Regions from separate parts of the Pseudocitrobacter sp. 73 genome, predicted to be linked through region 2. Evidence: predicted binding sites of a transcription regulator. Region 2 holds the regulator's gene; the other holds the start of a gene.
What was found. Region 2 encodes CRP, which controls carbon source genes, mostly activating them, when cyclic AMP is high. Its sites were predicted from a motif close to ATGTGANNNNNNTCACAT; they were not measured.

Region 1: a site for CRP is predicted at 2,468-2,485, ahead of F0Q32_RS09525 (arabinose ABC transporter substrate-binding protein). Genes of this name have one in related genera too.

What each region holds. Positions count from the first base shown of each region.
Region 1 is NZ_VTZO01000008.1:471,750-475,564, forward strand. Features, by position in the region: gene araG (L-arabinose ABC transporter ATP-binding protein AraG) at 1-1,279, opposite strand, end outside; gene F0Q32_RS09525 (arabinose ABC transporter substrate-binding protein) at 1,345-2,325, opposite strand; gene F0Q32_RS09530 (DJ-1/PfpI family protein) at 2,615-3,172, opposite strand; gene F0Q32_RS09535 (non-heme ferritin-like protein) at 3,775-3,815, shown strand, end outside.
Region 2 is NZ_VTZO01000016.1:164,320-168,134, reverse strand. Features, by position in the region: gene F0Q32_RS18075 (YheU family protein) at 1-216, shown strand, start outside; gene F0Q32_RS18080 (hydrolase) at 1-1, shown strand, start outside; gene F0Q32_RS18070 (phosphoribulokinase) at 243-1,112, shown strand; gene F0Q32_RS18065 (OsmC family protein) at 1,244-1,648, opposite strand; gene crp (cAMP-activated global transcriptional regulator CRP) at 1,951-2,583, shown strand; gene F0Q32_RS18055 (YccS/YhfK family putative transporter) at 2,632-3,815, shown strand, end outside.

The sequences.
Region 1 (3,815 bases), on a different contig from region 2:
TGGGTTCATCCAGCAAAATGACTTTCATCTCTTTCGACAACCAACGCCCCAGAATCGCTTTCTGCTGATTACCCCCGGAAAGATTCATAATCAGTTGCTCGGCACCCGGCGTTTTAATATTTAGAGATTGAATATGATGATCCGCGTTGCGCGTCTCCCAGCCGTTGTTGATCAGGCATCCGGCGTGAATATTGTTGCGCCGTGCGCTGATGTTGATGTTGTCGCGTACGGAGTGAACAGGAATAATTCCTTCGGCTTTACGATCTTCCGGGCACAGCATCATACCGGCGCGAATCGCATGCGCGGGCTTATCGATGGTGACTGCCGCGCCGTCAATATAAACCTGACCGCTGGATATTTTGTTGCCGCCAAACAGCCCCTTCATCAGTTCGCTTCGCCCGGCGCCAACCAGCCCGAACAGGCCGACGATTTCACCGCTGCGTACCGTCAGGGAAATGGGTGTCCGCACGCCTGGCGCCTTGACCTGGTCCAGCCGCAGGCGTTCCGCACCATGCTCGCGTGGCTGCCAGCCATAGATATCACCAATGTCACGCCCGACCATCGCCTGGACCAGGCTGTCGTGGTTTACTTTTTCCATATCACTGAAGGTGCAAACATAACGTCCGTCTTTAAATACGGTGATGGCGTCACTCAGGGCAAAAATTTCTTCCATACGATGAGAGAAATAGATGATTACGCGGCCTTCTTTGCGCAGTTCGCGGATCACGCGAAACAGATTTTCAATTTCGCGCGCTGAGAGCGAGCTGGTGGGTTCATCGAAGGCGATGACTTTCGCGTTGCGCGCCAGCGCTTTGGCAATTTCCACCATCTGCCACTGGCCGATAGAGAGATACTTCAGCGGTGTGTTCGGATCGATATCAAGCCCAAGGTGCTGTAGCTGTAGTCCGGCTTCGTAGTTCAGCAGCGAACGATTAACAATGCCGCCTTTGCTGGGCAACTGCCCGAGATAGATATTTTCCGCGACGGTCATCTCCGGTACCAGATGCAGTTCCTGATAGATAATCGCGACGCCGGCATTCAACGCAGCGGTGGTATCCGCAAAGGCGACATCCTGCCCGCGCAGCGTTAGCGTACCCGCCGTCGGCGCATAGTTGCCACTCAGAATCTTGAGCAGCGTAGATTTTCCGGCACCGTTTTCGCCCATCAGCGCGTGCACCTGTCCGGCATAGCAGTCGAAGCTGATATCGGATAACGCTTTTACGCCCGGGAAGGTTTTAGAAATGCCGCGAAATGAGAGATAAGGGGTTGACTGTTGCATAACCACTCCTGAATGACAGGGTCACGTCTCCCCCGGCAATCAGGCCCGGGGAGACGCATCACGACTTACAGACCTTTTTTCGCCAGCTCTTCTTTAAAGTTATCGCGGGTAATCAGTACCACGTCAGTGACCGCGGTGAATTTCGGCGGCTCTACGCCCTTCTCAACCCAGTTGTAGAGCATTTCACTGGTTTTATAACCGTGAATATCCGGGCTTGGTAGCAGGGAACCATAAAAGCCGGTGGCCTGCGCCTTCGACAGTTCGTTCACCGCATCCACACCATTGATACCGATACCGATAACATCGGCAGCTTTAAAGCCCTGACCTTCCGTCGCGCGCGCGCCGCCCAGTACGGTGTTATCGTTCATGCCAACAATCAGCCAGTGCTTCACGCCAGGGTGTTGCACCAACATAGAGTTACCAGCATCAAACGCGCCGGGGATGTCGTTGGATTTCGTCGGGACCTGATAAATCTGTTTTTCCGGGAAGCCAGCGGCTTTCAGCGCATCCAGCGAGCCGGTGGTGCGGCGACGCGCGGTATCCAGCTCGTTCGCCGTAATGGCCATCACGGCGGTATCTTTTACGTCCCAGCCGCGTTTTTGCATCTCTTTATAGAGTTCCTGCCCCTGCCGCGCGCCGATTTCACTGGCAGCCATCATCACCAGCGGAACGGTATCCATCGGCTTGCCTTTGGCATTCACGAACTGGTCATCGACGGTGATCACTTTCATGTCATAGCCGCGCGCTTTCGCCATAATTGCTGAGCCCAGTTTGGGGTCTGGGGTACAGATAACGAACCCTTTCGCGCCGTTAGCCGCCAGGCTATCGATGGCATTCAGGGTTTTCTCGCCGTCGGGTACGGCAATTTTAATCACGTCAAAACCCAAATCTTTGCCGGCTTTGTCAGCAAACTTCCATTCGGTCTGGAACCACGGCTCTTCCGGTTGCTTCACCAGAAAACCGAGCTTCAAATTTTCTGCCATAGCTGATTGTGACATAACCGCTGCCAGGCCGATGGCGGCCAGCGCTTTAGTGAATTTGTGCATGGTATACTCCAGCCTTTGTGCTTTTATTTGTAGGGAAATAATCGGTTATAAATTTTAATTAGGACGTAAAACAACGTATTAGCCGTTTCGTTAATTGCTATACGGTTGTTAGCACATTAATAGCGGGAAAATATTTATCCATAAGAGAGCCGCATCACACCGCAGAATTACAGTAGTTGCATACATGGATTTAGCAGAAAATGACATACAGAAAGGGCGAATTGTCTGACAATTCGCCCCGGTGATAGCACTATAATCTCTATTGTTAGCTAACTCATCCTTTTAAGTGTTACCACGGATAGTAGATGTGCTCCGCGTGATCGCGTACTGGTGCCTCATCGCCTAATAAGCGCGCCGCCACGGTAAAGGCAAAATCGAAAACATGACCGAATCCTTTCCCGCTGATGAGGTTGCCATCTTCCACTACCGGGGCATCAATATACTCACCGTCTTTAATATCCTGCCATAAGTCGCCGGAGCAGACATAGCGACGGCCTTTCAGCAGGCCGTTACCTGCCAGCACGCGAGCGGCGGCAGAGCAAATGGGGCAAATATATTTTCCAGCTTCATCATGTGCGGCGACAAACTTCACCACGTCTTTATTTGCCGCGAGATTCACACTGCCCTGCGGCCCGCCCGGCAGTACCACGGCGTCGTAGATTTTATCCATGCGTTCTGCAAGTGTTGCATCCGCCACCATCGGGATATCGTGATAGCTCACCACCGCGCGCGATTCAGCGCAGGACACCAGTTCAACCTCAAGATGCAAACGACGCAGAATATCAATTGTGACGATCGCTTCACCTTCTTCAAACCCGGGTGCTAACAGCACGGCAACCTGTTTCATTGTAACTCCTGTTTTATCGTAATCGGGGATTGGCCGGATAATTGCGCGCGAACCAATCTGCCTCACCACTGGCAAAAATGATCTAAAACAATTTACTGGCTATTGAACTGTTTGCCTGACCCACAAAATAAACAAACAAAAATAAACCACTGTTTCATTTTATTATACAAATAGTACGTAATTCCTGACAAGCTATGAAACAGGTTTATGCGATCGTCCACGAAAAATGCTAACGCGATCACAAATAAAGATGATCCTTAATATATTCACCATACAAATCATATAGCTGTAATAATTCATTACGGTAACATGCGCAGGCATAATCCTTTTCTGGAATATAGTTGTAACAAAACGTAAATGAACAAACTTAAGAGTTTTCTTAACCTGTAGCGCGCGGTATTATTTTTCGAGCCGATTCAGGAATCGTACATCGGTCACATTCAGAGGTCGTCGAATATTACATTCTGTCATTGTTCTCTGACGCGTAAATAGCGCGATTTAAACTTGAAGTAATTTACGCCCTTCATCATAGCGTAATGATAAAAAGTAAGAATCCCGAGCGTTGACGCGAGTTGTCCCTTCCAGGAAATAAGGATATTGGTATGGCAGTCCCAGGAATGGTTCAAAAACTGAATACTCAAAT
Region 2 (3,815 bases):
ATCATTCCGTGGCAAGACATCGACGCTGAAACGCTCGATAACCTGATTGAAAGCTTTGTGTTGCGTGAAGGCACCGATTATGGTGAATATGAACGTTCACTTGCGCAAAAGGTCGCCGACGTAAAACAGCAACTACAACGCGGCGAAGCGGTACTGGTGTGGTCGGAACTTCATGAAACCGTCAACATCATGCCCCGCAGCCAGTTTCGCGGTTAATCTTACCGACTCGGGAGTTGTTCGCTATGTCTGCCAAACATCCGGTTATCGCCGTCACGGGTTCCAGCGGGGCGGGAACCACCACCACCAGCCTCGCGTTCCGCAAGATTTTCGCCCAGCTTAAACTCCACGCCGCAGAGGTGGAAGGCGACAGCTTCCACCGCTACACGCGTCCGGAAATGGACTTAGCGATTCGTAAGGCGCGCGATATGGGGCGTCATATCAGCTACTTCGGCCCGGATGCCAACGACTTCAGCCTGCTGGAACAAACCTTCCGCGAGTACGGGTACAGCGGCACCGGACAATCGCGAAAATATCTGCATACCTATGATGAAGCGGTGCCGTGGAATCAGGTGCCGGGAACCTTCACCCCGTGGCAGCCGCTGCCTGAGCCGACCGACGTGCTGTTTTATGAAGGGCTGCACGGCGGCGTGGTTACGCCGCATCACGATGTGGCGAAACATGTCGATTTACTGGTGGGCGTGGTGCCAATTGTGAACCTGGAGTGGATCCAGAAGATGATCCGCGACACCAGCGAGCGGGGTCACTCCCGCGAGGCGGTGATGGATTCCGTGGTCCGTTCGATGGAAGATTACATCAACTACATCACCCCGCAGTTCTCGCGCACACATCTTAACTTCCAGCGCGTGCCAACGGTCGATACCTCCGATCCCTTCGCCGCCAAAGGCATTCCGTCGCTGGATGAAAGCTTTGTGGTGATCCACTTCCGCAATCTCGACAATATCGACTTCCCATGGCTGCTGGCAATGTTGCAGGGCTCGTTTATCTCGCATATGAATACGCTGGTGGTGCCTGGCGGCAAGATGGGGCTGGCGATGGAATTGATCATGACGCCGCTGGTGCAGCGGTTGATGGAAGGGAAGAAGATTGGGTGAAGGGTGCAGGCTGGGCCCCTCACCCCGGCCCTCTCCCGCAGGGAGAGGGAGAAAATCAGCGCAGAACCTGAACACCGCACGGTCAGTCCCCTCTCCCTGCGGGAGAGGGTTAGGGTGAGGGGTGTCTCAACTTACCCCTCCACCACCTCATAAGAATGGGTAATGTTCACCGCTTTGCCCAGCATCAGCGCCACTGAACAGTACTTCTCTGCCGACAAATCCACCGCGCGGGACACCGCAGCATCTTTCAGTTCTTTACCCGTCACGATGAAGTGCAGGTTGATGTGGGTAAAAATACGCGGGGCTTCTTCGCGGCGTTCAGAGGTCAGTTTAACTTCACAATCGGTCACGTTATAACGCCCCTTTTGCAGAATCGACACCACGTCGATAGCGCTACAGCCGCCCGCTGCCATCAGCACGATTTCCATCGGGCTTGGTGCTTTATCACCTGAGTTGCCATCCATCAAAATCTGGTGCCCGGAAGCTGATTCACCCAGGAAGGTTAACCCTTCAACCCATTTCACACGCGCTTGCATAGTTGTCACTCCAAAGTTGCAAATTTATTGTCAGATTACGCGCACATAACAAATCTCGCAACGGAAGTAGACCTGGGTCATGCTGAAGCGAGACACCAGGAGACACACGGCGAAAGCTATGCTAAAACAGTCGGGATGCTACAGAGATACATAAACGTACTGCATGTATGCAGAGGACATCACATACTGGTCGCGACAATCTTTGACGACCGACTTCCCAGGTAGAGGGAAGGATATTATTTCAACCAGTGGCGGCCTGATTTATGCCGCTGGCGATAGCTTATAACAGAGGATAACCGCGCATGGTGCTTGGCAAACCGCAAACAGACCCGACTCTCGAATGGTTCTTGTCTCATTGCCACATTCATAAGTACCCATCGAAGAGCACGCTGATTCACCAGGGTGAAAAAGCGGAAACGCTGTATTACATCGTTAAAGGCTCCGTGGCAGTACTCATCAAGGATGAGGAAGGCAAAGAGATGATCCTTTCCTACCTCAACCAGGGCGATTTCATCGGTGAACTGGGCCTGTTTGAAGAGGGCCAGGAACGTAGCGCCTGGGTTCGAGCGAAAACCGCCTGTGAAGTGGCGGAAATCTCCTATAAGAAATTCCGTCAGCTTATCCAGGTTAACCCGGATATCCTGATGCGTCTCTCCTCTCAGATGGCGCGCCGTCTGCAGGTGACCTCTGAGAAAGTCGGTAACCTGGCGTTCCTCGACGTTACCGGTCGTATCGCACAGACGCTGCTGAATCTGGCGAAACAGCCGGATGCCATGACCCACCCGGACGGTATGCAAATCAAAATAACCCGTCAGGAAATCGGTCAGATCGTTGGTTGCTCCCGTGAAACGGTGGGTCGCATCCTGAAGATGCTGGAAGATCAGAATCTGATCTCCGCACACGGTAAAACGATCGTCGTTTACGGCACGCGTTAATCCCGTCTGACGGCGTATTGTTCACGCAATACGCCGTTTTTGTCTCTTATGTGGCGCAGGCTGATTTACCACCCGGAAGTCAACTATGCACTGCGGCAAACGCTGGTGTTATGTTTGCCGGTCGCCGTCGGCCTGATCCTCGGCCAGCTTCAACACGGTTTACTGTTCTCTTTAGTGCCTGCCTGCTGCAACATCGCCGGGCTGGATACTCCCCATAAACGCTTCTTCAAACGCCTGATTATTGGTGGATCGCTGTTCGCCGGATGCAGCCTGATTGTGCAATTGCTGCTGGCTGATGATATCCCGCTGCCGTTTATCCTCACGGGTCTGGCGATGGTGCTGGGTGTTACCGCCGAAATCAGCGCACTGCACGGGCGATTGCTTCCGGCTTCGCTGATTGCCGCGATTTTTACCCTAAGCCTGGCGGGTAACATGCCCATCTGGGAGCCGTTACTTATCTACGCACTCGGCACGTTGTGGTACGGGCTGTTTAACTGGTTTTGGTTCTGGTTGTGGCGCGAACAACCGCTGCGCGAATCGTTAAGCCTGCTCTATCGCCAACTGGCGGAGTACTGCGAAGCCAAATATAGCCTGCTGACGCAACATACCGACCCGAACACCGCCCTGCCGCCGTTGCTCAACCGTCAGCAGAAAGTGGTCGATCTTATCTCCCAGTGCTATCAGCAGATGCACATGCTGGCGGCGAATCAGCACAATGATTACAAGCGCCTGCTACGCGCCTTCCAGATGGGGCTGGATTTGCAGGAGCACATCTCGGTGAGCCTGCACCAGCCGGAAGAGGTACAAAAACTGGTCGAGCGCAGCCACGCCGAAGTGGTGATTCGCTGGAACGCACAAACCGTCGCCGCGCGCCTGCGGGTCATGGCCGATGACATTCTTTATCACCGCTTCCCGACGCGCTTCAATATGGATAAGCAAATTGGCGCGCTGGAGAAAATTGCCCGCCAGCATCCCGATAACCCGGTTGGGCAGTTCTGCGCCTGGCACTTCAGCCGCATCGCCAAAGTGTTGCGTTCTCAGCGCCCGCTTTATCCGCGTAATCTGATGGCCGATAAAGAGCGCCGCCTGCCGTTGTTCCCGGCGTTGAAAAGCTATCTGTCACTGAAATCACCCGCCCTGCGTAATGCCGCGCGTTTAAGCGTGATGTTGAGCATCGCCAGCCTGATGGGGGCGGCACTGCATCTGCCAAAACCTTACTGGATCTTAATGAC